4 regions of the Bradyrhizobium sp. AUGA SZCCT0431 genome follow, and region 2 is predicted to be linked to each of the others. Evidence: predicted binding sites of a transcription regulator. Region 2 holds the regulator's gene; each other region holds the start of a gene.

Region 1 (7,578 bases), on a different contig from region 2:
CAGCGTCAGCAGGTCCTTCAGGTTCATGGTCAGCGGGCGGCCGGAATCCAGCGCCAGCATGTTGGCCGGGAAATTCGATTGCAGCGGCGTGAAACGATAGAGCTGGTTCAGAACGACATCCGGCACCGCTTCACGTTTCAGTTCCACGACGACGCGCAGGCCCTCGCGGGACGATTCATCGCGCAGGTCGGATACGCCCTCGATCTTCTTCTCGCGCACCAGTTCGCCGATGCGCTCCACCATGGTGGCCTTGTTCACCTGGTAGGGAATTTCGGTGATGATGATCGCTTCGCGATCCTTGCGGATGGTGTCGATCGCGACCTTGCCGCGCATCATGATCGAGCCGCGGCCGAGGTGATAGGCCGAACGGATGCCCTGGCGGCCGAGGATGATGCCGCCGGTCGGAAAATCGGGGCCGGGTACGATGTTGATGAGGTCGTCAATCCCGAGCGCGGGGTTGTCGATCAGCGCCGTGCAGGCGTCGATGACTTCGCCGAGATTGTGCGGGGGGATATTGGTCGCCATGCCGACGGCGATGCCGCCGGCGCCGTTGACGAGGAGGTTCGGGAACTTGGCCGGCAGAACCGACGGCTCCCGCTCCGAATTGTCGTAGTTGGCCTGGAAGTCGACGGTGTCCTTGTCGATGTCGCCGAGCACGGCGAGCGCCGATTTCGTCAGGCGCGCTTCGGTATAGCGGTAGGCCGCCGGGGGATCGCCGTCGACCGAGCCGAAGTTCCCCTGCCCGTCGATCAGCGGCACGCGCATGGAGAATTCCTGCGCCATCCGGACCATCGCGTCGTAAATCGACTGGTCGCCGTGCGGATGATACTTACCGATCACGTCACCGACGACGCGCGCGGATTTGACGTATTTCTTGTCCGGCGTGTGCCCCTGCTCGTACATCGAGTACAGAATGCGGCGGTGCACGGGCTTGAGGCCGTCGCGGGCATCCGGCAGCGCACGCGCCACGATCACGCTCATGGCGTAATCGAGGTAGGAGCGCTTCATCTCGTCCAGAATGGAAACGGGACGAATATCGGAAGGCGCCGGCGGCTCGCCGGGCTTGTTCTCATCGTTGTCAGACAAAGGGGAATCCGGTCAGTTCTAGGCTGGGAATCATATAGCGTATCGGGGGGCTTTTAACCACCCCAAGGCGCTCCCGGCCAGCTGTTTTTCCCTTCGTTTTTTCATGGACTTACAGGACCCGCGGCGCCCTTCAGGCAAGTCATCGCGCCAGCCATTTCCGGGCCCCCGATACGGCCGTCTCCGGGACCAAATATGCTGGTCGAAACCGGTGTTGTTCGTTTCGCCTACTGGCCGAAAACCACCGCATGCATGATCCGCCCGGGAACGAAGGTAAACAGCCCGGCAACAACCAGCGCGCCCGCAAAGATCGAGATCATCGTGATCTTGTGGCCGCGGACCTTGTGCCGGCGCGCGTACCACACGCCGAGCACCAGCATGATCGGCGTGAAGATCGACAGCAGATGGATCGGGCTCCAGGGACCCAGCAGCCTGATCTCGTGAATCCAGAACGAGGAGATCGCGACCACGGCCATCAGGCCAACCCAGATCCAGCCAAGCGTCCGGTGCGGCAGCGTTCCCTTCGGGGCCGCGAACTGGACGACGCCCAGAGCGAACGCCGCCATCGCCGCAAAGGCATGAAGCGGGATCGCGGGGGCGGCATCCAGCAGCGGCGCGAGGCTCATGACGGACGCTCCCCCAAGGCTCCATCCGGCGACGGCCCGCCTGATCGCCGAACGCGAGACGAAAAACGTTAAATCAATGTCCTAATGTAAATATCATTAACATAGGTGCGAGTCAAAATGCTGCGACGCACAATCATGTGCTCGTAGAATCAATCCGTTGGATCCGATCTTTAAGAATATACACGAGCCAAGCGAGCTTGCGCGAACCGCTGCTTTTTCGGCGGCTCGCAAACCCGGTTGGCCTGACAGGCCCCGATCAGAACGGGATATCGTCGTCCATGTCGTTGTTGCGCCCGGCGCCGGCGGCCACCGCGCGGCGCGGCGCGGAAGTGGCCTGGCCGCCGCCAAAATCGCCGCTGGAATCGTCGGAGCCAAAACTGCCGCCCCCGCCGCCGGAGCGGCCGTCGAGCATGGTCAGGGTCGAATTGAAGCCCTGCAGCACCACTTCGGTCGAGTATTTCTCGACCCCGCTCTGGTCGGTCCATTTGCGGGTCTGCAGCGCGCCCTCGATATAAACCTTGGCGCCCTTCTTCAGGTACTGCTCGGCGACCTTGCAGAGCCCTTCATTGAAGATCACGACGCGGTGCCACTCGGTCTTTTCCTTGCGCTCGCCGGTACCCTTGTCGCGCCAGGTTTCCGAGGTCGCGATGCTCAGATTGGCGATCGGCCGCCCGTCCTGTGTCCGCCGGATTTCCGGATCCTTGCCGAGGTTTCCGACCAGGATCACCTTGTTCACGCTTCCCGCCATCGTCGCTCTCCACTCAAAATCGGTACCAAAAAACTGCTGCGCGACCGCTGCAATCGGCCGGCACGGGCCGCCCGATTGGCCGCCTCATCCACATCAGGGACATTTGAGACGACCCTATACGCCCGATGGCCGCCCCGACTTAGCGATCCCTCGGCAAAGCAGCGGTTATCCACATATAGCATTGCCCGCGGCATTGTTCCAGTTTTGTTCTGCGCAACCTCAGGTCATCCACACCTTGCCGGTGTTCCGTGCCGGACGCCGCGCCCACCCGGAGCTGCGCGGCGGATATTATAAACAAATCATTACCTTGAAGGGCCGGCACTTCTCCTGCGAGTGTTGCATTTCGGAGACGGCATTTCCGGTCGAATTGGCGTATGGGTTTATCCAACGGCGCGGCGCTCGCGTCTTGGACGAAAACGCTTCGGGACCAACGGGAAGCGGACAACGGACTGGGGACTATTTGAAATGAAGAAGTTTTTGCTTGGTACTGTTGCTCTCGTTGCCTTTGCCGCTCCTGCTGCTGCGGCTGACCTCGCTGCGCGTCCCTACACCAAGGCGCCCCCGATGGTCGTGGCCATTTACGACTGGAGCGGCTTCTACATCGGCGCCAATGGCGGCTGGGGTACGAGCCACAAGTGCTGGGACGCCTTGAATGGCGCGGGCGTGTTCGTTGCCAGCGAAGGTTGCCACGATGCAAGCGGCGGCACCGCCGGTGGCCAGATCGGTTATCGCTGGCAGGCCGGCACGTGGGTGTTCGGCGTCGAAGGACAGGGCAACTGGGCCGACTTCAGCGGCAGCAGCGTGAGCCTTGGACCCGTGGGCTTTGGCGCGGGAACGACCATCCGGTCGAAGGTCGACGCGTTCGGCCTGCTCACCGGTCAGGTCGGTTACGCCGCCAACAACGTCCTGCTTTACGTCAAGGGCGGTGCAGCCGTGACCGCCGATCGCTATCGCGTCAATGCCACCGTCGGCAACGCTCTGATCGCCTCGTCCAACGATGACAATCGCTGGGGTGGTGTGGTCGGTGTCGGCCTCGAATACGGCTTCGCCCCGAACTGGTCGGCCGCCGTCGAATACGATCATCTGTTCATGGGGAACCGAACCGCCACCTTCACCAATGTGGCTGGCGGCACCTTCAGCGAACGCATCCGTCAGGACGTCGATCTCGTGACCGTGCGCGTCAACTATCGTTGGGGTGGCCCGGTGATTGCGAAGTACTGAGCTTCGCTGCACCAAAAGATTTGATGAAAAGGCCGGCCTCGCGCCGGCCTTTTTGTTTTGAGGTGGCCTTTTTGTTTGAGCGCATTGGTTCCGCCCACGGCTCCGCTGCCATCTGCTGCCATTGCGATCCCATGGCAACTCATTGCAAAACAAACCGTTGATGGCTCGCTGCGAGCACTGGAAATCCCGGCCCGTTCTTCCTACGTTCCAGCTTTCTGCCATCGGCGCCCGGCCCGGTTTTCCCCAGGCCATGCGCGCCCAACGTGGCGCGCCTCCACGCGCCTGGAAATGCCGATATGGATGAAGTGCTGAGGGCGAAGCGCCAAACCAACGCCGGCTCGGGAACGCGCGCGATAACGATCCGCGGCGCGCGCGAGCACAATCTGAAAAACATCGACGTCGAGATTCCCCGCGACAAGCTTGCGGTGTTCACCGGTCTGTCCGGTTCCGGCAAATCCTCGCTCGCCTTCGACACCATCTATGCCGAGGGCCAGCGACGCTACGTCGAGTCGCTCTCCGCCTATGCGCGCCAGTTCCTCGAGATGATGCAGAAGCCCGACGTCGACCAGATCGACGGCCTGTCGCCGGCGATCTCGATCGAGCAGAAGACGACGTCGAAGAACCCGCGCTCGACCGTCGGCACCGTCACCGAGATCTACGACTACATGCGCCTGCTCTGGGCGCGCGTCGGCGTGCCCTATTCGCCCGCCACGGGCCTGCCGATCGAGAGCCAGCTGGTGTCGCAGATGGTCGACCGCGTGCTGGCGCTGCCTGAAGGCACACGGCTCTATCTGCTGGCGCCGGTCGCGCGTGGCCGCAAGGGCGAATACAAGAAGGAGCTCGCCGAGTACCTCAAGAAGGGCTTTCAGCGCGTCAAGATCGACGGCAGCTTCTATGAGCTCGCCGAGGCGCCGACGCTCGACAAGAAATTCCCGCACGACATCGACGTCGTGGTCGACCGCATCGTGGTACGCCCCGATATCGGCCAGCGCCTCGCCGAAAGTTTTGAGACTGCGCTAAAGCTCGCCGAGGGCCTCGCGGTGATCGAATACGCCGATGCGCCCGCAGGCAGCACCGACGACGAAAAGAAGTCCGAAAAGAAGTCCGACAAGAAGACCGCAAAGATCCACGACAAGAGCGGACCGGAACGGATTCTGTTCTCCGAAAAATTCGCCTGCCCGGTGTCCGGCTTCACCATTCCCGAGATCGAGCCCCGGCTGTTCTCGTTCAACAACCCCTATGGCGCCTGCCCGGCCTGCGGCGGCCTTGGCGTCGAGCAGCATATCGACGAGGACCTCGTCATCCCCGACAAGGAGCTGACCTTGCGCAAGGGCGCGATCGCGCCCTGGTCCAAATCGTCCTCGCCCTATTACATCCAGACGCTGACCGCGCTCGGCAAGTTCTACAAATTCACGCTCGACACCAAGTGGAAGGACCTGCCGAAGAAGACGCAGGCCGCGATCCTGCACGGCTCCGGCGACGACGAGATCAAGTTCTCCTATGAGGACGGGGTGCGTTCCTACGACACCAAGAAACCGTTCGAGGGCGTCATCACCAACCTTAATCGCCGCTTTCGCGAGACCGAAAGTGAATGGGCGCGCGAGGAACTGGCAAAATATTTCTCCGACATCCCCTGCGAGGGCTGCCACGGCTACCGGCTGAAGCCGGAGGCGCTCTGCGTCAAGATCGGCGGCAAGCATATCGGCGAGATCAGCGAACTCTCGGTGCGCCGCGCCGGCGAATGGTTCGAGAGCGTGCCCAAGGCGCTCAACGCCCAGCAGAACGAGATCGCCATCCGCGTGCTGAAGGAGATCCGCGAGCGGCTGTCGTTCCTGCTCGACGTCGGCCTCAATTATCTGACGCTGTCGCGTTCGTCCGGCACGCTCAGCGGCGGCGAAAGCCAGCGCATCCGCCTCGCCTCCCAGATCGGCTCGGGTCTGACCGGCGTGCTCTATGTGCTGGATGAACCTTCTATTGGTCTGCACCAGCGCGACAATGCGCGGCTGTTGGAGACGCTGAAGCGGCTGCGCGACCTCGGCAATACCGTGATCGTGGTCGAGCATGACGAGGACGCCATCCGCCTTGCCGACTTCGTGCTCGACATCGGCCCCGGCGCCGGCATGCATGGCGGCCACATCGTCGCGCAAGGCACGCCCGCCGAGGTCATGGCCAATCCGAAGTCGCTGACCGGCAAATACCTCACCGGCGAATTGTCGGTGGCGATCCCCGAGCGCAAGCCGCCGAACCATCGCCGCACCATCAAGGTCATCAACGCCCGCGGCAACAATCTGAAAAACGTCTCGGCGGAAATTCCGCTCGGCCTGTTCACCTGCGTGACCGGCGTCTCCGGCGGCGGCAAGTCGACGCTCTTGATCGACACGCTCTACAAGGCCATCGCCCGAAAACTCAACAACGCCAGCGAAGGCGCCGCGCCCCACGACCGCATCGAGGGGCTGGAGCATATCGACAAGATTATCGACATCGACCAGTCGCCGATCGGCCGCACCCCGCGTTCCAACCCCGCGACCTATACCGGCGCCTTCACGCCGATCCGTGAATGGTTCGCCGGCCTGCCCGAAGCCAAGGCGCGCGGCTACGAGCCCGGGCGCTTCTCCTTCAACGTCAAGGGCGGCCGCTGCGAGGCCTGCCAGGGCGACGGCGTCATCAAGATCGAGATGCACTTCCTGCCCGACGTCTACGTCACCTGCGACGCCTGCAAGGGCAAGCGCTACAACCGCGAGACCTTGGAAGTCCTGTTCAAGGGCAAGAGCATCGCCGACGTGCTCGACATGACCGTGGAAGAAGCCGCCGAGTTCTTCAAGGCGGTCCCGCGCGTCCGCGAAACTTTCAAAACCCTGCACCGCGTCGGCCTCGACTATATCCATGTCGGCCAGCAGGCCACGACGCTCTCCGGCGGCGAAGCCCAGCGCGTCAAATTGGCAAAAGAACTGTCAAAGCGCGCGACGGGACGCACGCTCTACATCCTGGACGAGCCCACCACGGGCCTTCACTTCCACGACGTCGCCAAACTGCTGGAAGTGCTGCACGAGCTGGTCTCGCAGGGAAATACAGTCGTCGTGATCGAGCACAACCTCGAAGTCATCAAGACCGCCGACTGGGTCATCGACCTCGGCCCCGAAGGCGGCGACGGCGGCGGCGAAATCGTCGCCTGGGGCCCGCCGGAGGATATCGTGAAAGCGCCGCGGAGCTATACGGGGAAGTTTCTGGCGCCGGTGCTGAAGCGGGCGGCGGGGAAGCCGCGGAAGAGCAGCGGGGCGAGCGAGGCGGCGGAGTAATTTACCAACGCTAATTCGCGGAGCTGTGCTCGCTACGTTCTATCTCGTTCGCGTATTTGCGAGCCAGCTGTCTGTTCTTTTGGCTCGCCCACTTTGAGTCCCTGACCTCGATAAATAGGTCCTTCAGCCGGGCCTTCTCTGCCATTGTCAAAAATGGAACCCAGGTCATCGCGTGATCCGTCCACTGTCGAGTACCCGCCATTAGTGCTGCCCCGATGAGCTTCCAGAAGGGGAACGGCGTTGCAGGATTTGCGCTGTAAGGTCCCCGATCAAGACTCGCCTTCACGTCCTCAAAGGGACGCTCCAACAGTAGCCACGCCCGGAAAAAATCTCTCATATCTTCAAGGGGAAACGCGTCATCATTCGCCCGGACGATCCAAGCGCCAGTTTCCGAGATATCGAGATTGATTCCATCAGCTATCTCCATACCGCTCGGGATAGGTTGATTCATTTGTTCTCCTCACATGCCCGCAATGTGGAGAGCGAAAGCGTATTCTCTGCGTGGTAGCAACCGGTCAGGTCCACAGGTGACCTATCGCTAATGTTGCCCTACGCCGCGTCCGCCGGCCTAACCCGCTTCGCAATCTCCGCCCCCTTCTCCCGC
Region 2 (7,578 bases):
CGAGGGCGATGTGCTGCTCACCAGGGGAAGCCGCCTCACCGAACGCGATCTGTCGCTCGCCGCCGGCATGAACTATCCGGAACTCGCCGTGCATCGCCGCCCCAAAGTGGCGGTGCTCGCCACCGGCGACGAGCTCGTGATGCCGGGCTCGATCCCGGGCCCCGGTCAGATCGTCTACTCCAACGGCTACGCGCTGCGCGCGCTGGCGCGGGCCGAGGGCGCCGAGACCGTCGATTTCGGCATCGCCGCCGACACGGTCGAGGCGACCACGGAGGGCATCCGCTGCGCCCGCGCATCGGGCGCCGACATCCTGATTACGATGGGCGGAGCCTCGGTCGGCGACCACGACCTCGTCAAGCGCTCGCTGGAGGCCGAGGGCGTCGCCATGGCGTTCTGGCGCATCGCGATGCGGCCGGGCAAGCCGATGATGCACGGGCGCCTCGGGGCGATGCGGGTGATCGGCCTGCCCGGCAATCCGGTCTCGTCCTATGTCTGCGGCTTCCTGTTTCTGGTGCCGCTGATTCGCGCGCTGTCGGGCCGAAAAACCATCCATCACGTGCGTGAGACCGCCCTGCTCGGCCGCGATCTTCCCGCCAACGACCAGCGCGAAGACTATTTGCGCGCACGGCTCGAGCCGCGCGAAGACGGTGCGTTGATCGCGGTGCCGGTGAGCCACCAGGATTCGTCGCTGCTTGGAAATCTCGCTGCGGCACGGGCGCTTTTGATACGTCCGCCGTTTGCGCCGGCGCTGCCGAAAGGCGCGCCATGCGAGTTCCTGCGCCTGCCGGAATGACGCATGGCGACGGCCTGTTCGGGCGAAGTCGGCGCGCGTTCACCTGAAATTAAGTGGTTGCGGAACATGTATCGAACATATAGTGTCCGTTCATGATTTGTTTCGAGATCTGGTGTCTACAAACGGGAGTTTTGGACTTCCGAATTTGAGACCGCACTCGCAACTGAGAACCGCGAAACTGAAGAACCGCGAAACTGAACGACCACGAATTACGACGCGCCAACCGGGGGATTGCTCGAGATGCTTACGCGCAAACAGTATGAACTTCTGCGTTTCATCAACGAACGGCTCAAGGAAGCCGGCGTGCCGCCCTCCTTCGACGAAATGAAGGATGCGCTCGACCTCCGCTCCAAGTCCGGCATCCACCGCCTCATCACCGCCCTGGAAGAGCGCGGGTTCATCCGCCGCCTGCCCAACCGCGCCCGCGCCATCGAAGTCATCAAGCTGCCCGAACTTGCGGGAGCCGGTAACGGCAACGGCCGCCGCGGCTTCACCCCCAGCGTCATCGAAGGCACGCTCGGCAAGGTCCGCGCCGCCAGCGCGCCCGCCGAGGACGACGGCAACCGTCCGGTCGCCGTTCCCGTGATGGGCCGGATCGCCGCCGGTACGCCGATCGAGGCGCTGCAGACCCGCAGCCACACCATCAGCGTACCGCCTGACATGCTCGGCTCCGGCGAACATTACGCGCTCGAAGTACGCGGCGATTCCATGGTGGACGCCGGCATTCTCGACGGCGACATGGCGCTGATCCAGCGCAACGAGACCGCCGACACCGGCGATATCGTCGTGGCGCTGATCGACGAGGAGGAAGCCACCCTGAAACGCTTCCGCCGCCGCGGCGCTTCGATCGCGCTGGAGCCCGCCAACACTTCCTATGAAGTCCGCATCCTGCCGCCGAACCGGGTCCGGATTCAGGGCAAGCTGATCGGGCTGTACCGGAAGTACTGAGGGCGGCCCGCTTCCGCGGGCGTCAGTGGCGTCACTCCTTATCCGAAGTCGTCATGCCGGCCATGCCGCCTTCGCGTGGATGGCCGGGCATAGGCGAGCGGAAGCGACGCCGTCCCTCGGACGGCTGTACCCGGCCCTGACGGAGAACGATGGGGCCACGCGTCCCACAATTGCCCAGAATGCGGCAAAAACTGTGCGTGCGAGGATGGTGGTTTGACGCGTTTTCTTCGACTCGAAGACGCAAAAACCGGGGGGCGAGACGTGGTCAGCAATATGATCACCAAGATCACCTGGCAGAGGGCGGGACTCGTGACCGAGCCGGGCCGCTACATGCTCCGGTTCGGCTGGCTGACGGTGACGGCGGAAGATCTTGCGATCTGGCAGCAATATCCGGAAGCTGCGTTCACGCTGGTCGCGCTGCCCGGGATTGCCGACGACGGAAGGGAGCAATTCCATCTCGGCGCCTTCGAACTGCCGCTGCCGCCGATGCCCGAAGATCCGCAGCCGCCGTAGCGCGTTTGTGATCGGGCACGCCGGCCTTTCGGTCGCACAAATGTCCAGAACAGGAATAGACTTTGCTCAAGTCCACTCTGATAGAGGCCAGCGCCTCGAGGGAGGCACGGGTCTCTATCTCTTACGAGGGAGCGATCCGATGTGTGACTATAGTTTGCACGCGATGGCGACGCGTCCCGCTGAGGTCGGCGAGACACTGATATCGACCACCTTCCGCGGCACCTCGACCCGCGGCTTTGCCAGCGAACGCGACCCCGCAGTCGCGGTCTGCATGCTGCCCGGGACCGAACTGGCCTTCGCGCAAGACGTCAAATACGACAATCGCTGGATCTGGACGCGGACGATCGGTTTCCGCGTCGGCAAGTTCAACACCATTGATCCGCACATCAGGGAACGTCACCACGACGCGATCGAATTTCCCGATGGGAGCCATGTGCTGGTGACGCAGCTTTGCGAGGGTCAGCGCGTCACGGTGCTGCAATTGCCGGTGGTGCATCCGATTCCCGAGCGCACAACAACGAAGGCGGACACGGCGACACCGCTTTCCACCGGTTGAATTCCGCGCCGCCGGTCGCGACCCGCCGGGGAACGTGAATCCTTATTCCTCGGCCTGCAGATCCGCTTCCGACGGGGTCGCATCGACAGCACGCGGCGCGTTGCGGCGTGGCGCGAGGATGGTTGTCTCCGCGTCACCCTCGCCCGCGGTCGCTGGCGACCATGGGCGATCGACGCCCCGCGGCTTGACGGCATCGATGGTAAATCCGCTGCCGCTTCGCCGCAGCACCATGGCGCCCTGCCGCCGCAGACGCTCCGCATCGATCACAGAAGCGCCGCACGCCGCAGGCGCCTGCCTTGCGGTCACCACCAGCGCCGCGCGCTCACAATCATCCGCCAGCGCTTCCGGCCGCAGCGCCAATGCCACGAACCCGCCACCGGCGCCTTGCGTCACGCAGCCGCTCTCGTCGCATGAGACGCCCTCGGTGAGCGAGGCATCGGCAGGCTTTCGCGCGTCGGCATCCGCCGCCAGCCATTCTTTGACGAGGAAGCCATCCCTCGCAGCCCCCGTCGAAGTCCCCTTGGCCGCGCGCATCAAATGCAGTTTGCCGTCCTGGCCGCGGACACCGACATTGCGCCCGTCGGCGGAGATCAGGATGTCCGGCTGCGGCACCCTCGCCGCCCACACTGCCGCCACCAGCACCACGGCCGCGCCGGCATAGCGCAGCGGCGTTCGCAACAGGCCGAGCAGGATGATGCCGATACTCGCCGCAATCAACGGGCCGATGCCGAACGCCGGCACACGACCGACCGCGCCCGGCAAGGCCGCGACCCATTGCGTGACAACAATCATCCAGTCGATGCCGACGCCCATGATGGCCCAGAACACGCCGTCAAAACCAAAGGGCATCGCAACCAGGCCGAGCAGGCCCGCCGGCATCACCAGCGCCGAGACCACCGGCATCGCGGCCAGATTGGCGAGCACGCCGTAGGGCGTCACCCGGTGGAAATGAAACGCCGCGTAAGGCGTGGTGGCGAGGCCCGCCACCAATGAGGCCAGCAGCAGCATCGAGATCTCGCGGCCGCCCCACAGCGCCACCTGCGCGGTCGCGGAATGATCCGGCTGCGCGAACAGGCGCGGCATGCCGAGCTGCACCAGCGCCACCAGCCCGAGGGTCGCCGCAAACGACATCTGGAAGCTCGGATGCACCAGCGCCTCCGGTGCAATGGTCAAGACAATGAGCGCCGCAACCGCGAGCGTTCGAAACGTGATGGCGCGGCGGTCTACCATGACCGCGATCAGCACCACCGCCGTCATGAAGAACGAACGCTGGGTCGCGACTTCAGCTCCCGACAGCAACAGATAAAATGCCGACGCGGCCAGCGCCGCCACCGCCGACCATTTCTTGATCGCAAAACCAACCGTGAGCGTTGGGAACAGCGCCAGCAGCGCCCGTACCGCAAAAAACACGACGCCCGCGACCACCGCCATGTGATAGCCGGAGATTGACAGCACGTGGCCGAGGCCGGAGATGAACATCGCCTCGTTGACGGGCTCGGAGATAGCGTCGCGCCGGCCGGTCAGAAGCGCGGTCGCGATCGCGCGCTTGTCGCCTTCCAGCGTGGTCCGGATCCGCGCATCGATCGCGTCCCGCATGCCTTGCATGAACGCCGAATAGCGCAGCTTCCAGCCGCCTCCATCAGGCGCTTCCGCGGTCTTGATCGCGCCCATCACGAAGCCGGAGGCGCCGATGCCGGAGAAGAACATGTCGCGGCCGAAATCGTAACTGCCCGGCCGCAACGGTGTCAGCGGCGGCAACAGCCGCGCTTTCAATTCGACAAAGCTGCCGACCGCGGGCGCGGTACCCTTCTTGACCGAAAGCCGCACGCGCTCGAGTTTGGTCGATCCGCGCGCGCTCTCCATGGTCACGACGCGCAGCACAAAACGGTCGGTGCGCTCGCGGATGTCGCGGGTCTCGACGAATCCGGTCAGCGCCACCGAGAACATCGGCCGCGCCAGCACGCCATGCGCGATCCGCGCCGTCTTCCAGGTCGCAATCGCAAAGCCGGCGGCGACGGCAGCGATCATCACAGCGACCGGAAACATTTTGTGCCGCCGCAGCAAGAACGCCGCCGCGCACAGCGCGATGGCGGTGACGGCCGCGACCGACAGCACCGGCTCATGATCGGCGGCAAAATAGAAGGCGATGCCGGTGCCGAACGCGACTGGCACCCAGGGCAGCAGGCGGCCTGCGCCGGCTTCCGCGCGCGCCCATGTGCGCAAAGTCTCGATGAACGGCGGCAGGGCGCTGATGCTGATCGGCGCATAGCCGCCCGCCGGCGCCACCGCCTGGCGCGGCGGCCAGGTTCCGGCGTAGCCCCGTCTGCCGCCCGGCGTGCTGCCCTGCTCCGCCATCCCACGCCTTGGAGTATCCCTGTTTTCACAAAGCTACTGGAAGTGGCTATCCGCGGGATAGTGGAACAGATGCGGAATGCGGAGGAAAGAATGTCCGCCGTTGTCGGGCCGAGCCCTTGCCAATGTGATGTCGCCGAGCCAATTCCTCTCCTCCCGACCGCAAGTCGATAACGGTCGGGCCAAAGGCTCGGCAACCACCCTTCTCAGCTGGCTGGATGATGCCAGCGATCGTGCCACCAGGTGCTGAAATCGCGATCGGTCGTTAGTTCCCAGGCTGCAAGCACAATCACCAATATGCCTGAGACCACGCTGCTTGCCGTGGCCGGTACCGACCCGTAGCCGACCGTCCAAGGTACTGCCACCAGAGCCAGACCGATGAGGATCTCTCCCCATTCCTCCAGATAGGAGGGAATGATGAATCCCTCTACGGCAAACAGAATGACGCACAAGCCAAGGGCGATGGTTATCGCGACTTCTGCCCCGGCAAAGCCCAGGGCGAACGGCGACACGACCAGCCACACGCCCAACAACAGGCTGCCGGCGTCCTGCCAATGTTGAATGCGCATGATACTCACCTCCTCTCCTCCATGAATATGGTGGGGCCGCGCAAAAAAACGCGTTCCTCAACCTGCGTTGTGTTGCCGCTGCTGCTGCCCCGGCGCCGTCGTCCAACCCTGGCCGCCCATCACCCGAAAGACGTTCTTGCAAGTGCGCCGCAGCAGGATGCACACTGGGTGCGCTTGACCAGGTGTCAACGTCTACGGCTCTCAGTTCGACTGGAATTCACGGTTGCGCTCAGAACGAGAGGAGCATGACGCCATGCGAGAAATCGAAATCCACGACTATGCGCGGCAGTTACTGGAAGCACATGGTGCCAAGGCCATTGCGGAAGCCGCCCAGAACGCCATCGAACTCGAGGCAAAAGGCGAGGTCGAACTGGCCAGAACCTGGCGGCATATCGAAGATGCGATGAAGATCATGCGCGGGCCCCACCAGAGCTGAGGCTACCGGCGCCGCAACACAGAACGTGGGCCTGGACCCGTCGCAAGCCCGCTTCGCCGCGGCTGAACGGCAGCGCGATGTCCAAGATGCGGCTCTCCATAACAGGAGTGAAGCCATGTTTCCGAAGTGTGCGACAGCCGAAGATCTCGTGAAGGCGATCAAAGACGAGAAGGTGCAGATGATCGATCTGCGCTTCACCGACTTGCCTGGGGTGTGGCAGCATTTTTCCGTCCCGCCGGGTGCAGCGAGTATCGATGCTCTCAGCGAAGGCATTGGATTCGACGGTTCATCCATTCGCGGCTTCCAGGAGATCCAGGAAAGCGACATGCTGGTCGTGCCGGACCCGACTACGGCCTTCCTCGATCCGTATTCCCCTGCATCGACCCTGGTCCTGATCTGCAACATCCGGGACCCCGTGACCGGGCAATCCTATAGCCGCGACGCCCGCTACATCGCCCAGAAGGCCGAAACCAACCTGAAGGGCGGCGGCCTCGCCGATACGAGCTATTTCGGCCCTGAGGCGGAGTTCTTCGTGTTCGACGACGTGCGCTACGGACAGGGCATCAATTTCGCCTTCCACGAAATCGATTCCAGCGAAGGCAGTTGGAACACGGGCAAGGAGGAAACGCCAAATCTGGGCCACAAGCCGCGCCCCAAGGAGGGATATTTTCCCGTTCCCCCGACCGACAGCATGCAGGCTCTCCGCACCGAAATGGTGCTGACGATGGAACAGCTGGGCATCCAGATCGAAGCCCATCACCATGAAGTCGCGACCGGCGGCCAGAACGAAATCGACATGCGTTTCACCACCCTCACCCGCATGGCGGACAATCTGATGATGTACAAATACGTGGTGAAGAACACCGCCCGCGAGCACGGCATGACCGCAACGTTCATGCCGAAGCCGCTGTTCGAGGACAACGCCTCGGGGATGCACGTTCACCAGTCCCTGTGGAAGGGCGAGACCAATCTGTTCTACGACAAGGGCGACTATGCCGAGTTGAGCCAGCTCGGCCGCTACTACATTGGCGGTCTGTTGACCCACGCCTGGGCGTTGTGCGGGCTTTGCGCTCCCACCACGAACTCCTATCGGCGCCTGGTGCCGGGTTACGAGGCTCCGATCAACCTGGTCTATTCCCAGCGCAACCGCTCAGCCTGCTGCAGGATTCCGATGTATTCGCCGAACCCGCGGGCAAAGCGCGTCGAGTTTCGCTCGCCGGATCCCTCCTGCAATCCCTATCTGGCCTTTGCCGCGATGCTGATGGCCGGTCTCGACGGCATCAACAACCGGATCGATCCGGGCAGCCCGATCGACAAGAACCTTTATGACCTGCCGCTCGCAGAGGCGAAGGACGTGAAGTCGACACCCGGATCGCTGGATCAGGCGCTTGACGCGCTCGAGCGCGATCAC
Region 3 (7,578 bases), on a different contig from region 2:
AGACCATGCACCAGGTCGACGAGCGCACGCCGGTGTCGGATCTGGAGAAGCTTACGAAGGTGTATCGGGGCGTGCTGGACCGGTATTTTGCGTGATGGCGTCGCTTCGCTAAACAAAAAACATCGAAAACAACCCCATGCAAAGTATGGATGGGGGCCCTAATAATCCACGCGTACCAGATATAGTCCGTCCGGCGGCGCGACGGGGCCGCAGGCGGCGCGGTTGCGGGCGGCGAGGGCGGCGGCGAGATCGTCGGCGCTCCAGCGGCCTTCGCCGACCCAGACCAATGATCCCACCATCGAGCGCACCTGGCTGTGCAGGAACGAGCGCGCCGAGGTCACGATGGCAACCGCATCGCCGTCTCTGATGACGTCGAGCTGGTCGAGCGTCTTCTCCGGCGATTTCGCCTGGCACTCGGTGTCGCGGAACGTCGTGAAGTCATGCTTGCCGAGCAGCCGCTGCGCGGCGTTGTGCATCGCGTCGGTGTCGAGACGCCGTGGCACCCGCCAGGTGCGGCCGATATCGAGCGCGAGATTGGCGCGGTGGTTGGTGATGCGATAGCGGTAATGCCGCTTCATGGCTGAAAACCGCGCCTCGAAATCGTCGGCTACGATCTCGGCGCTGAGCACGCCGATCGGATGCGGCCGCAGGTGCGCGTTCAACCCGTCGCGCAAGCGACCCGGCGGAAACGGTTTTTGGATATCGCAATGGGCGACCTGCCCCAGCGCATGGACGCCGGCATCGGTGCGCCCCGCGCCGTGCACGCGAACCTGTTCGCCGCAGATCGCCTTGACCGCGGTTTCCAGCGCGCCTTGCACCGTTGGGGCGTTGTCCTGGATCTGCCAGCCGCTGAAGGGGCTGCCGTCATACTCGATGATGAGCTTGTAGCGGGGCATCAGCCGAGCCGCGCCGGCGGCTTGAGCGGCGTGCCGCGCAGAAAATCCGCTGATTTCATCGGCGCCTTGCCGGCGCGCTGCAATTCGAGAATTTTGATCGCACCGTCGCCGCAGGCGATCGTCAGATGCTCGTCGAGCACGTCACCCGGCGCGCCCACGCCCTTGGCCGGCTCGCAGCGCAGGATTTTGATACGCGCCGCTTCGCCGTCGAGCGCGGCCTCGCACCAGGCGCCGGGAAACGGCGACAGCCCGTGGATGTGCCGCAGCACCTCGCGCGCAGGTCTCTTCCAGTCGATCCGCGCCTCGGCCTTCTCGATCTTGGCGGCGTACGTCACGCCCTGCTCGCTTTGCTTGCGCAATTGCAGACCGCCGCGTTCCAGCCCGCCCATCGCGCGCACCATCAGGTCGGCACCCAATGGGGCCAGCGCGTCGTGCAGATCGGCCGCGGTCATCGTGTCCGAAATAGGAAGGCGCTCGGCCATCGCGACGTCGCCGGTGTCGAGGCCGACGTCCATCTTCATCACCATCACGCCGGACTCGGCGTCGCCTTGCATGATGGCGCGGTTGATCGGGGCGGCGCCGCGCCAGCGCGGCAGCAGCGAGCCGTGCAGGTTGAAACAGCCAAGCGGCGGCGCATCCAGGATCGCCTGCGGCAGGATCATGCCATAGGCGACGACGACGGCGGCATCCGCGTTGTGCGCGCGAAACGCTTCGAGTGCGTCCGGCGTCTTCAATGTGGTCGGCGTCAAAACCGCTATGCCGAGCCGCCGCGCTTCCTGCTCGACCGGCGTTACCTGCAGCTTCATGCCGCGCCCGGCCGGCTTCGGCGCGCGGGTATAGACGGCCGCGATGTCATGGCCATGGGCCACGAGCTCCAGCAGCGTCGGCACCGCGAAATCGGGCGTGCCCATGAAGATCAAGCGAAGAGGCATGTGGTGACGATATCCCGAGACGATTTAATTCTACTCGTCATGGCAGGGCGATAGTAGTCTGCTTTGCGCAGACTACGTAAACTTGTCTGCGCTCCCGGCCATCCACGTCTTTGCTGCGGCGAGAAAGAAAGACGTGGATGCCCGGCACAAGGCCGGGCATGAAGGCGGAGCGAATTGCGAACTACTCCGCCGCCCTCTTCGCGGCCTTGGTAAACTTCTTCAGCACACGGTCGCGCTTCAGCTTGGACAAGTAATCCACGAACAAGATGCCGTTGAGGTGATCGATTTCGTGCTGGATGCAGGTGGCGAACAGGCCGTCGGCGTCCTCCTCGTGCACCTTGCCGTCCAGATCGGTGAAGCGCACACGCACCTGCGCCGGCCGCTCCACCGCCTCGTAATATTCGGGGATCGAGAGACAGCCTTCCTCATACACCGACAGTTCCTCGGACGAGGAGATGATCTCCGGATTGATGAAGACCCGCGGCTGCGGCCTGGTCTCGCCGTCCTCGGTCTTCTTGGCCAGATCCATGGTGATCAGCCGCAGCGGCTGCGCGACCTGGATCGCGGCGAGGCCAATGCCGGGCGCGTCGTACATGGTCTCGAACATGTCGTCGGCGAGCTTGCGGATCTCCGCCGTCACCTTCTCGACGGGTTTGGAGACGAGCCGCAACTGTTTGTCCGGCAGGATGATGATTTCTCTTAATGCCATGATGGGGCGATTTAAGCTGCCGGTTTGCCGCGGTCAATGCGCGGCGGAACCGGTTAAGGGGGCCTTAACCATGATTTTTAAGGCGGTGTTAACCACGAAAATTAAGCATCTGTTTACCATAAATGTTCCCTATTCGTTCGTGCTAACCAGCGAATCGGCTACAAGCAGGCCATGAACGAGATTCTTTTTGTGGTCGGCGACCTGCCGATTCGTGTCGTCGACGCGCTGATCGGCTTTGGCGTGCTGGCGCTGGTGCTGCTGCTGACCATTGCCATCGTGATTGCCCGCTCCGGCCGCCGCGGCGCGGAACTCGCGATGGCGCAGGCGATCCGGGCCGACGAGCTGGAGGAACGCCTGAGCGAAATGCTGCGGGCGCAGAGCGAATCCACCGGCCGGGTCGATGCGATGGGACAGGCGCTGGCCGGCCGTCAGGCCGAGATGGCCCGCGCCGTCAACGAGCGGCTGGATTCGGTGACCCACCGGGTCGGCCAGTCGATGGAAGCGACCACGCGCAACACCATGGACAGTTTGCGCGTGCTGCATGAGCGGCTCGGCATCATCGACAATGCGCATAAAAATCTCACCGACCTGACCTCGCAGGTCACGACACTGCGCGACGTGCTCGCCAACAAGCAGTCGCGCGGCGCGTTCGGCCAGGCGCGGATGGAAGCGATCGTCCAGGACGGCATGCCGAAGGGCGCCTACGAATTCCAGTACACGCTCTCGACCGGCAAGCGGCCGGACTGCGTGGTGTTCCTGCCCGACCAGCGCCCGCTCTGCATCGATGCGAAATTTCCGCTGGAAGCGATGACCGCGCTGCACGACGCGCGCACCGACGAAGAAAAGAAATACGCCACCCAGCGCCTGCGCGCCGACGTGATGAGACACATCAACGACATCGCCGAGAAGTATCTGATATCAGGCGAGACCCAGGACACCGCGCTGATGTTCGTGCCGTCGGAATCGGTCTACGCGGAAATTCACGACGGGTTCGACGACGTGATCCAGAAGGCCTACCGCGCCCGCGTCGTGCTGGTGTCGCCGTCGCTGCTGATGCTGGCGATCCAGGTGATGCAGCAGATCCTCAAGGACGCGCGGATGCGCGACGCCGCCGACCAGATCCGCACCGAGGTGCTTAATTTGGGCGACGATCTCGGCCGACTGCGCGACCGCGTGCTGAAGCTGCAAAAGCATTTTGGCGATGTGAATGAGGACGTCCGCCAGATCCTGATTTCCGCCGACAAGATCGAAAAGCGCGCCGGACGGATCGAGGAACTGGATTTCAGCAAGTCCGAGCCAGCGGCTGAAGCCCCGCGCATCGTCAAATCAGGTGCACCGGAGCTGTTTCCCCTGCAACGCAAGCTGCAGGCGGGGGAGTAGGGGCCTACGGAGGCGCTACACAAACGGTGTCATCGCCCGGCTTGACCGGGCGACCCAGTATCCCAGAGGCGGCCGATGGGCCCCGCAGCTTCTACGTCTATATCCTCGCCAGCCGCATCGGAGGGACGCTTTACGTCGGCGTCACCAACGACCTGATTCGTCGCGTTGCCGAGCATCGCCTGAAGTCGGTCAAAGGATTCACGAAGAAGTACGATGTCGACAAACTGGTCTATTTCGAGCAGTTCGATGACGCTGAAAACGCGATCAAGCGCGAGAAGCTACTGAAGAAATGGAATCGCGCCTGGAAAATCAGATTGATAGAAGAACTCAATCCAAATTGGGATGATCTCTACCCCAGCATAACCGGCGTTTGAATGTCTCCGCTATATCCAATTCTCCGTCATACCCCGCGGAGGCGGGGTATCCAGTAGCACGAGGAAATAGTTGGAGAACCGAGGCTTCGCGGAATACTGGATCGTCCGCCTTCGCGGACGATGACAGCCGGGTGGGTGGCTCGGCCGGGCGATGACAGTATCATTTTTGGCGGCCGAATCTGCTAACAACCCTTCATGACCACCAACGAAGCCCCCTCGACATCGGCAACACCCTCGTCTGCGCCGACCTGGCGCGATGGCCTTGCCGTCTATCTGCAGCCGCGCGTGCTGATCGTGATGATGCTCGGCTTCTCGTCCGGGCTGCCGCTGGCGCTGTCGGGATCGACGCTGCTGGTATGGGTCAGCGAGAACGGCGTCAGCCTCGGCACCATCGGGCTGTTCACCCTGGTCGGCACGCCCTACACGCTCAAGTTCCTGTGGGCGCCGCTGGTGGATGGCCTTAACATTCCGCTGCTAACGCGCTGGCTCGGGCGGCGGCGCGGCTGGCTGGTCTTCACCCAACTGCTGCTGATGGCCGCGATCCTCGGACTGGCGCTGACCGATCCCGCACGCTCGCCGTTCTTCGTGGCGCTCGGCGCCCTGCTGGTCGCCACGACGTCGGCAACGCAGGACATCGTGGTCGATGCGTTCCGGGTCGAAAGCCTTGCGGAGAACGAACAGGCCGCCGGCATGGCGTCCTATGTGGCGGCCTATCGCGTCGGCATGGTGGCGTCCACGGCCGGTGCGCTGTTTCTCGTCACCGGCTTCGAGTATGTCGGGCTGAACCGGCTCGATGCCTGGATGGCGAGTTTCGCGGCGATGGCGGCGCTGGTGCTGATCGGCATCGTCACGGTGCTGTGCGCGCGGGAGCCGGAACAGTCCCGCATTGCTGACGCCGCAGCAGGCGGAAAGCCTTCGGTCAGCCGCATCGCCGAGGCCGCGATGGGCGCTTTCAGCGAGTTCCTGACCCAGCGCTATGCCATCGTCGTGCTGGTGTTCGTGATGCTGTTCAAGTTCACCGACGCCTTCGCCGGCGCGATGACAGTGCCGTTCATCATCGACATCGGCTTTACGCGCAACGACTACGCCATCATCGTCAAGGGCGTCGGCCTGGCCGCGACCCTGATCGGCGGTTTCGCCGGCGGCTTCCTCGCGCGCGGCACCTCGCTGGTGACCTGCCTGTGGATCGGCGGCCTGCTGCAGGCGGTGTCCAATCTCACCTTCACCTGGCTGGCGCTGGTCGGGCCGCAGCAATGGGCGCTGACCGTCGCCGTCTCGGTGGAAGCGTTCACCGGCGCGATCGGCACGGTGATCTTCGTCGCCTATCTCTCTGCGCTATGCAAGAACCCGCTGCACACCGCCACGCAATACGCGCTGCTCACCGCGCTGGCGTCAGTCGGCCGCATCTATCTGTCCTCCGGCTCGGGCTATGTGGCCGAGGCGACGGGCTGGCCGCTGTTCTTCGTGGTCTCCGTACTGGTCGCGGTGCCGAGCCTGATCCTGCTGGTGTGGCTGCAGCGACGCGGGCATTTCGATGAACTGGGGCCGGTGAAGGTTTAGGCTGCAAGGGCGTTGAACGCTGTGTCAACAACCTCGGTTGTCGTCCCCGCCGAGTGCGCAATTGCGCACGGGGGGCGGGGACCCAGTATTCCAGAGACATCAACAATTGAACGATAGGCCGCGGCGTACTGGATCGCCCGGTCGAGCCGGGCGATGACAGCGACGTTGTGACTTCGACTAATGCTTGGTCACGACGCTCCACTTGGTGATCACGGCTTCGCTCATCTGCCCGGCATCCTGCGCGCAGGCGACTTCGTCGACCTTCACCGAGATTTCCTTGCCGATGAAATTCTTCAGTTGCGCGGCCTGCGCGTCGTTCGAGGTGATGAGCTGGAACGTTTCGGGGCCGGTCTCCAGATTGCAGAGCCCGTTCGGCGGCGGCAGCCGGCGCGGCTCGCTGGTCAGCTGATAGGTGGCGACGCGTTTGCCTTTCTTGCCGCCGCGAACCTTCATCGCATTGAGTTCCCCCGACAGGACGTCGCCGGCATTGATCAGCTTGCCCGGCTTCGGCGCGGGCTCGGCCTGCTGCGCCCGTGCGGAAGGCGCGGCCAGGGCCGCCGCCATGGTAGCCGCAATACAAAGGCGCTTGGCGAATCGTGATTTCGTCATGTCAGTTCCGTTGTTTTGGTTAGAACAGCGTTCGCTGCCGCATCGCTGCGGATAGCGTACCTTCATCGAGATAATCAAGCTCGCCGCCAACCGGCACGCCATGGGCCAGCCGTGTCACCTTGACGTTGGCTTCCTGCAACAGATCGGTGATGTAATGCGCCGTGGTCTGGCCATCAACCGTTGCATTCAGCGCCAGGATGATCTCGCCGACCTGCTGGTCATGTGCGCGCGCCACCAGCGCATCGATGGTGAGATCCTGCGGGCCAACGCCGTCGAGCGGCGACAGCGTGGCGCCCAGCACGTGATAGCGGCCGTTGGTCGCATTGGCCCGCTCCAGCGCCCACAAATCCGCGACGTCGGCGACCACGACGATGGTGGTGGGATCGCGCCGCGGATCGGTACATACCGTGCAGGGATTTTGCGTATCGATATTGCCGCAGGTCTTGCAGACCTGGATCTTTTCGATCGCCACCTGCAGCGCGCCGGCGAGCGGCGTCATCAGCGCCTCGCGCTTCTTGATCAGATGCAGCGCCGCGCGCCGCGCCGAACGCGGCCCAAGCCCCGGCAGCCGCGCCAGGAGCTGGATCAGACGTTCGATTTCGGGGCCGGCAACCGCAGTAGCCATTTCAGATGAGACCAGGCATTTCAGATATGACCAAGTGCTTCAAGTAAGACCAAGGCCTGGTGGCAGGCCGAGCCCGCCGGTCAGCGCCTGCATCTTTTCCTGCATCGCGGTTTCCGCCTTGCGCCGGGCGTCGTTATGCGCGGTCACCAGCAGGTCTTCGAGGATCTCGCGGTCTTCCGCCTTCATCAGCGACGGATCGATCTTGACGCCCTTCACTTCCATCTTCGCGGTCATCCGCACGGCAACCATGCCGCCGCCGGAAATGCCCTCGACTTCGACATTGCCGAGTTCTTCCTGCATCGCCTGCATCTTCGATTGCAGTTGCGCCGCCTGCTTCATCATGCCGAGAAAATCAGCCATTGGGTTTTCCTTGGGTGCGTCTTCTCAAGATATCGATCAATCGTCGTCGCTGTCCGAACGCTCGGCCGGGTCCTCACCGATCGCGTCGGTTTCCGGCGGCTCGGCGGCAAGCTTGCGCACCTCGACGACCTTG
Region 4 (7,578 bases), on a different contig from region 2:
CAAAGCGGTACCGCCCATATGCATCGAACGCGCGCCGCCATGGCCGTTGCCGCCCGGCAGAAAATCCGTGTCGCCCTGCTGGAAGCGGAATGCATCGATCGGCAATCCGAGCAGGTCGGCCGCGACCTGCGGATAGGCGGTCTCGTGGCCCTGACCGTTGGACTGCGTACCGACCGCCAGCGACACCGTACCGTCGGCCTCGAACGCGGCCCGCGCCATTTCCAACGGCACACCGCGGGACGTTTCGAGAAAGCAGGCAATCCCGAGGCCGCGCAGCAGGCCGGCCTTGTCAGATTGTTTGCGCCGCTTGCGAAAACCGTCGCGATCGGCGAGCGCGACCGCGTCGTCCAGATTGGCCTTGAAGCGGCCGCCGTCGATCTTCATGCCCATCGCGGTGCGATGCGGAAACCTGCTGACGATGTTGCGGCGGCGCAATTTGACGGCGTCGATGCCGGTTTTGATCGCTGCAAGATTCACCAGCCGCTCGATCAGATAATTGGCTTCGGGCTTGCCGGCGCCGCGATAGGCGTCGATCGGCGGCGTGTTGGTGAAAGCGCCGCGCACTTCGTAAAACACCGAGGGGATGTCATAGACGCCGCCGATCGCGCTGCCGGCCGCATTGGTGGAGCTGATCGGGCCGCTGGTCGACAGATACGCGCCCATATTGGCGACCGCCTTCACTTCCAGCGCGAGAAACCGGCCGTCGGTGTCGAGTGCGAGCCGCGCACGGGAAAAGAAATCGCGGCCATGCGCCGAGCTGACGAAATCTTCTGATCGTTCGCAGACCCAGCGGACCGGGCGGCCGAGCTTCCTTGCGGCCCACAGCACCAGCACATATTCGGGATAGACATAGTTCTTCATCCCAAAACCGCCGCCGACATCAGGCACCACCACGCGCAAGCGCTCGAGCGGAATCTTGAAGACGGCGCTAGCTAGCACCTTGCGGGTGTCGTGGACGGCCTGACCGGTCACCGACAGCAGAAATTGATCCGTCTTGCGATCATGAAAGCCGATCGCGGCGCGCGTCTCCAGGGGAGCGGCCACGACGCGATTGTTGAACAGGTCGCATTCGACGATATGCGCGGCCTCTGCCATTGCCAGGTCAACTGCCGCCGCGTCGCCCCTATGGAATAGGAAAGCGGAATTGCCCGGCGCCTCCTTCCAAAGCAGCGGAGCGTCCGGCTTTAGCGCCGCGGTCGCCATGGTGACGCAGGGCTTGGGCTCATAGGCGATGTCGACCGCTTCGGCGGCCGCCACCGCCGCCTCCAGCGTCTCCGCCACAATGAGGACGACGGGATCGCCGACATGCCGCACGAAATCACGGGCCAGCGCGGGGCGCGGCGGCGCGATGATCGGCTCGACCGCGTCAATCACGGTGACGCAGGGCAATTCGCCGATCCCGTCGGCCGCGAGGTCGGCCTCGGAAAGCACCGCCACGACGCCGGGGAGCGCGCGCGCCGCGTCCAGACCGAGCTTGACGATGCGGGCGAAAGCATGAGGCGAGCGGACGACATGGGCGTGCAGCACATCAGCCACGCGATCATTGGCGACATAGGTCCCGCGCCCGGTGAGGAAGCGAACATCTTCCAGCCGGTTCAGGGACTTGCCTTGATAACGATCGCGCAACCACTCACCTCCTTGGCGAAGCAACAAGGGTTATATTGGGCGCTTGCGGAGACCGCCACCCTCCTTGCCCCGTCGAATTTGGGTTGCCGGCGCTGTCGGCGGCCTCGCGCACCGTTCGAAGGTGTGGGGGCAGGCCGAATATCCGGCCTGTGCTCGCCATCACAGAATGCGTGCCTCGCCTGCGCGACAAAGGGCGCTGATCAGCAACAGGAGATGGAAATGATCACCCAGGAACGCGAAACCGACCTGCTTTCAGGTGAAAGCAGTCAGCTTTCGATCGTCGAACTCGACGCCGTGTCCGGTGGAAGGATTCGGTGGATCGATATTCACATGCCCTACAAGGACTTCATCAAAATGCCGGTGAGCGGCCCTGCGCCGACACGATACGCTTGAGGGTGGATCTCCGAAGGCCGGGTCCGATCTGGACCCGGTCGATTGGGCAGGACCAAGCGGACATCCCGAACCGAGGTGTTCCTCTAGCGGGCCGGGCCCGACGACGTCTGCCGGGCCCAATTCCTGTTGGCCGAGACGACACCGGTGCCAACCAGGATCCCGACGAGAACGAGGGCCATACCGGCGACCAGCTCCACCGTCAGCGATTCGCCGAGCATCGCGATGCCCAGCGCCATCGCCGTGATCGGATTGAGCGTCAGGTACAACACGGTTGTCGTCGGCGGCAGCCAGCGCAATGCCCACATGAAAAGCGAAAACTGCAGAACACCGGCAACTGTGCCAAGAAACACCACCGCGATCCATCCTTTTGTACTGAGCGCCGGCAGAGCAGCGCTGCCTTGCTGGAGACCAACAACCGGCAACAAGACAGCGACGGCGAATGCCATCGCCAATGCCGTGACGAAAATCGGCCCGTGGCGCATCAGGGTTGCGCGGCTGAAAACGGAGTAGATGGCGGCGCAGAAGACGCTCAGGAGCATCAGGGCGTCTCCGACCATGTAATCGGTATTTCCCCGCCCGAATGCAGCGGTGCCAAACGCCACGGCGATGCCTGAAAACGCCAGCACGACACCTGCCACCTTCGCGGTGGTCAGCTTCTCTCGGCCGAAGGCAGCTGCGACGATCAGGGTCTGGATCGGTATCGTCGCCAGACCAACCGCGCCACGCGCGGCCGGCACGTACTGGAGCGATGCATTGAAGGCCCAGGGAAAAAGCACAAAGAACAGAATCCCGAACCCGGCGATCTTTGCACACTCGGATAGCGCAAGGCCGCCGCGCGGCCACATCGCCAGCAGAAACGGCGCAAAGCAGGCGATCGAGATCAGATAGCGGTAGAAGACCAGCGAGATCGGGTCGATCTCTCCAATGACGGAGCGCGTGGCAACGACGGCAGCCCCTGCGATCAAGGCCGCTGCCGCCGCGGCAGCATGGGCGAGTACGATTCTGTTCATGACGTCGCCACCTCGATCAGCCGCCCGGCGGCAGCCAGTCACTTTAAAATCGAAAGTTACACTAGCCATGACACTTTAAAAATGCAAGTCGGTCTGATAAATTGTCGAGGGACACCGTTCCGGGCAGGTTCGGTGCTGGAAAAGCGGGCACGTTCGCCATGGCAAAACATGACTTCCGATCGACATGCTCCATCGCGCGTGCGCTGGAAGTCGTGGGCGACAAGTGGACCCTGCTCATCGTTCGTGACCTGATGTGGCACGGCAAGCAGACCTTTCAGGCGCTGCAGGACAGCGCTGAACGCGTCCCGTCCAACATTCTCTCCGAACGGCTCAAGCGGCTTGCGGAATGGGGCCTGGTGAAACGCGAGCCCTACCAGCAAAACCCTGTCCGATACGCCTATCAGCTGACCGACGAAGGAAAGCGCCTGGAGCCCGTCCTGCTGCAGATCATGAATTGGGGCCACGAGCACCTCGGTGGGGGGCGCTACGACCCGAAATCAGGCAAGAGCTGGAAAGCGCGAACCGGGCTTTAAGCGCGCGACTAGAGCCTTTTCCGTTCCGATGGAATCGGAACGGAGCTCTAGATTCTTGTTTTGACGCGTTTTCTTGACGCGAACCGGTATCCACTTCGCTGGAAAACGCTCTAGTTCGATCTGTCGCTGGATCGCTCCCGGCAACGCTTTCGTATTGAGGAGGAAGTTCACAGGTCCTTTTCGGCGAGTTTGCGAAACGCGTCGGGAACGGAAGAAGAGACGCCCAGCGCCACCGATCCGTAGCCGATCGAATCCCATCCGAAGCGATCGCGGATTTTATCGACCGCATGGTCAGCCGCCCCACGTGCCATGCCTCTTTTGGTGCCGGGGCGGCGTGCTTCATCGTCAAGTCCGAGCGGGAGCTCGAGCTCCACATCCCGCTGCTCTCCAAGATGCGATACGGAAATCGCCAGGAGCGAAATGGTTTTCTCGTGAGGATGATCGGCGAGGACAGCGCGCACCAGCTCCTCGGCGACCTCGGCCAGAATCAGGGTCGCGGAGACCGGCGCGTCGAGCGTGACCGAACGCGTGACTGAGTTCAGATTGGCGAAGCGAACGCGGACCGTCACGGTCCGCCCAGGCCTGGACTTGGCGCGCAGCCGGCTGCCGATTCGGTCAGCAAGGTGAAGCAAGGTGGATCGAACAACCCGCTCTTCGGCGGGTTTCCTGCCAAGCGCCGATTGCGCTCCTGCCGATCGAGCCCGGCGGTGAGTCTTGATTTCCCGTGGATCACGATTCCACGCCAGCGACGCGAGTTTCGTCCCTGCCGCGGAACCAAGCACCCGCTTGAGCGAACATCCCGGTGTCGCTGCCAGTTGCCCGATCGTGAGCACGCCGATTTCGGCCAGCCGTGTCCGCGTCGCCGGACCCACGCCCCACATCAGCTCGACCGGCAGGTGGTGAAGGAATCTGAGCTCCGTATCGGGATCGACAACGACGAGCCCATCGGGTTTGGCCACTTGCGAAGCAATTTTCGCCAGATGCTTGGTGCGCGCGACACCGACCGAGATCGGAAGGCCAAGCTCCGCGCGCACGCGTTGGCGGATGGCCATCGCGATTTCGGCAGGCGGACCGAACAGATGGGTGCAGCCCGCGACGTCGGCAAAGGCCTCGTCGATGGAGATCCGCTCGACGAGGGGCGTGAAATCGCCGATCACCTTGATGGCGGCATCGCCCAGCCGTTGGTATTCCCTGAAATGCCCGCTGACAAAAATGAGGTGCGGACAGAGTTCGCACGCTTGCCGTCCGGGCATGCCGCCGCGGACACCGAAGGCCTTGGCTTCGTAAGACGCGGCAAGCACAACCCCACCACCGACGGCAATGGGTTTGCCGCGCAGCGATGGATCAAGCAGCTGCTCTACCGAGGCATAGAAAGCATCCAGGTCCGCATGGAGGATGGTGGCTGTCGTTGCCATCCGACCGTTCGCCCATGACGTTTCGACGAGGTTCTCGCAGAGAGAACATAATGAGAACAAGAACGCCTTGTGTCAAGCGATCGGAGACGCGCGGGCGTAGATCGGGCATTCAGCCGTGATACGCAAACAGCTCGATCGGGTCATTGAAGCCGCGCACCGGATGTTCACCGACGCGCTCGAGATCGAAATCGCCTTCGACAGAGTCGGCGAACGCGCGGGACAGCAGCACCGTTTTCCCTAATTGTTTGGTGAGGGCTTCAAGACGCGAAGCCATGTTGACCGCCGGACCGATAACCGTGAAGTCGAGCCGGCTGCGCGACCCGATATTGCCGTACATGACGTCGCCGACGTGGACGCCGATGCCGTAGTTCAGCGGCGCACGGCCGGTTTCGCTGTTCTTTTCGTTCAGCGCCGTCATGGCCTGACGGGCCTCAGTCACGGCATGCAGCAGATTTGCACAGGCCGAGGGCTGGCTGAGCGGAAAAATGGCGAGCAGACCGTCGCCGATGAATTTCAGTATTTCGCCGCCATGCCGCGCGATCGGCTCCGACATCGCGTCGAAATAGCCGTTCAGGAGATCAATGACGTCATCGCGCGGCCAGTTGTCGGAGATCCGGGTGAAATCACGCAAGTCGCAGATCATGATGGCGGCGCGTACCGTGGTCCCGGTTCCGCGCCTGGTGGCGCCCGCCAGAATGAGCTCGCCGGCATGCGATCCGACATAGGTTTCCAGTAGCGTACGCGCCAGCCGGTTCTTGACCCGGATTTCGCTGACCAGCGCCAGCACCGGCAACAGTTTCAACAGGCCTGCGATATGCGCGGCGTCGAAACCGCCGGACCGGTCGGTTGCGAAGGTCACGATGTGCCGCTTGCCGAGCGTATGATAGAGCGGCCACGCCACATAGTCGGTCAGGCCTTTCGCCCGCATCTCGTCATAGACGGCGTGCTTGCGGCCCAGCGAGGGATCGCGCTCGAGATTTTCGCGTACCTCGGTGACACCGTCATGGATTTCGTTGGCAGGACTGCCGATATATTCGGATCGCTCCTGAACATCGTAGTCCACTCTCGCAATCTCGGCCTCGCGCATCCCGTCTTCCCACCTGATCCGGGCGCCAAGCCATTGCGGATGGTGGATCAGGATATGAAGCGACGCCCGTTTGACGGGAATGCCGGCTTGCTGGAGCCGGACACAAAGCTCACCGAAAATATTGTCGATGAAGCGCTGATCGCGCGTGCCGTTGGTCAGCCAGTGCACGACGTCACCGTCAGGATGCGCTGTGACGGGATCGATATTAGGCGGCGCGTCCATATTTTCTCCTGAGCGGTGACGTGGATCGACAGTGCGGGGATATGTCGTGTCCCCGCTCGACGACGTCAATGGAGCCTCCGCAATTTGCCTGCGCGATCAGGAGCGCCGGATTAAACACCCATACTTAGTCACACACGATCGCGGAGATCCGCGTCCGGCGCCAGATCGGCCGCCTGCCGCAGCGCCTCGATCAGGCTGCGCTCATCCGCGATACCCTTGCCCGCAATGTCGAAAGCCGTGCCGTGATCGACCGAGGTCCGGATCATGGGCAGGCCGACCGTGATGTTAACACCCGCTTCCAGCCCGAGTACCTTGATGGGGCCGTGACCCTGATCGTGGTACATGGCAACCACCATGTCGTAATCGCCGCGGCCAGCCAGGAAGAACAGCGTGTCCGCCGGCAGCGGGCCGCGTACATCCCAGCCACGGCGCTGGCAGGCGTCAATCGCGGGCGCGATCTTCGCCGCTTCCTCGCCGCGGCCGAACAACCCGTTTTCGCCGGCATGCGGATTGATCGCACAAACACCAATTCTTGGATTGGCGATGCCGGCGCGTACCAGTACGCCGTGTCCGCGCGAGATCACGCGTTCGACGAGGCCGGGCTCGATCTTCTCGATCGCATCGAGTAGACCGATATGCGTGGTGACGTGGATGACGCGGAGCTTCGATGACACCAGCATCATCGAGACTTCGGGCGTTCCGGTGAGATGCGCCAGCAATTCGGTGTGACCCGGAAATTTGTGGCCGGCTGCGTGAAGAGCTTCCTTCGACAGCGGCGCAGTGCAGATCGCCTGCGCGCCGCCTGCCTGCACCACCTCGACGGCCTTTTCGATGCAGCGATAGGCGACCTCACCTGCTGCTGCCGACACCTGGCCGAACGGCAAATCGTCCGGCACCAGTTTCAGGTCCAGGCATTGCACGGCGCTTGCGGCAAAGTCCGCCTGCTTGGCATCGCCGAGTGCATCGACCGCAACCGACGCGCCGACAAGCCGGCCTGCCTTGCGCAGCCGGTTGGCGTCGCCGATCACGAGCGGATTGCAGATCGCCCGCGTCGCCTCCTGGGCCAGCGCCTTCATGATCACTTCGGGCCCGATGCCGGCGGGATCGCCCATCGTGATCGCAATCGTCGGGCGGCTCATGCAAAACTTCCTCTGGTTCGAACGGCGTGAAGGCGCTCGTTGATGCGTACAAGACTATCCTCGTCGCCGAATGCGCCCGCCTTGGTGACGACAGGAACGGACAGCGGGCCCAGCGTGAGGCCGAGCGACACGCCGGGTTCGATCTCGTCGGCA

What was found. Region 2 encodes LexA, which represses DNA repair genes until DNA is damaged. Its sites were predicted from a motif close to TGTTCNNNNTGTGTTCNG; they were not measured.
Positions count from the first base shown of each region.
Region 1: uvrA (excinuclease ABC subunit UvrA) is a predicted target of LexA. The motif match lies at 3,871-3,888, and genes of this name have one in related genera.
Region 3: JQ567_RS16695 (DNA recombination protein RmuC) is a predicted target of LexA. The motif match lies at 2,661-2,678, and genes of this name have one in related genera.
Region 4: dinB (DNA polymerase IV) is a predicted target of LexA. The motif match lies at 5,019-5,036, and genes of this name have one in related genera.

Region 1 covers NZ_JAFCLR010000009.1:184,496-192,073, forward strand. Annotated here, with positions in the region: gene gyrA (DNA gyrase subunit A) at 1-1,086, opposite strand, end outside; gene JQ567_RS11115 (DUF2306 domain-containing protein) at 1,311-1,709, opposite strand; gene JQ567_RS11120 (single-stranded DNA-binding protein) at 1,966-2,457, opposite strand; gene JQ567_RS11125 (outer membrane protein) at 2,923-3,678, shown strand; gene uvrA (excinuclease ABC subunit UvrA) at 3,975-6,974, shown strand; gene JQ567_RS11135 (hypothetical protein) at 6,985-7,425, opposite strand; gene JQ567_RS11140 (HigA family addiction module antitoxin) at 7,524-7,578, opposite strand, start outside.
Region 2 covers NZ_JAFCLR010000002.1:160,787-168,364, forward strand. Annotated here, with positions in the region: gene glp (gephyrin-like molybdotransferase Glp) at 1-793, shown strand, start outside; gene lexA (transcriptional repressor LexA) at 1,034-1,741, shown strand; gene JQ567_RS02520 (hypothetical protein) at 2,015-2,254, shown strand; gene JQ567_RS02525 (hypothetical protein) at 2,394-2,810, shown strand; gene JQ567_RS02530 (ComEC/Rec2 family competence protein) at 2,853-5,165, opposite strand; gene JQ567_RS02535 (SPW repeat protein) at 5,369-5,731, opposite strand; gene JQ567_RS02540 (hypothetical protein) at 5,985-6,167, shown strand; gene glnA (type I glutamate--ammonia ligase) at 6,283-7,578, shown strand, end outside.
Region 3 covers NZ_JAFCLR010000015.1:77,331-84,908, forward strand. Annotated here, with positions in the region: gene dapE (succinyl-diaminopimelate desuccinylase) at 1-95, shown strand, start outside; gene truA (tRNA pseudouridine(38-40) synthase TruA) at 159-896, opposite strand; gene fmt (methionyl-tRNA formyltransferase) at 896-1,828, opposite strand; gene def (peptide deformylase) at 2,010-2,537, opposite strand; gene JQ567_RS16695 (DNA recombination protein RmuC) at 2,709-3,917, shown strand; gene JQ567_RS16700 (GIY-YIG nuclease family protein) at 3,944-4,291, shown strand; gene JQ567_RS16705 (AmpG family muropeptide MFS transporter) at 4,487-5,851, shown strand; gene JQ567_RS16710 (hypothetical protein) at 6,029-6,460, opposite strand; gene recR (recombination mediator RecR) at 6,480-7,085, opposite strand; gene JQ567_RS16720 (YbaB/EbfC family nucleoid-associated protein) at 7,125-7,445, opposite strand; gene JQ567_RS16725 (DNA polymerase III subunit gamma/tau) at 7,482-7,578, opposite strand, start outside.
Region 4 covers NZ_JAFCLR010000025.1:16,037-23,614, reverse strand. Annotated here, with positions in the region: gene JQ567_RS23395 (xanthine dehydrogenase family protein molybdopterin-binding subunit) at 1-1,626, opposite strand, end outside; gene JQ567_RS23390 (hypothetical protein) at 1,846-2,019, shown strand; gene JQ567_RS23385 (DMT family transporter) at 2,103-3,029, opposite strand; gene JQ567_RS23380 (helix-turn-helix domain-containing protein) at 3,188-3,562, shown strand; gene dinB (DNA polymerase IV) at 3,730-4,977, opposite strand; gene JQ567_RS23370 (adenylate/guanylate cyclase domain-containing protein) at 5,087-6,286, opposite strand; gene pdxA (4-hydroxythreonine-4-phosphate dehydrogenase PdxA) at 6,415-7,425, opposite strand; gene JQ567_RS23360 (four-carbon acid sugar kinase family protein) at 7,422-7,578, opposite strand, start outside.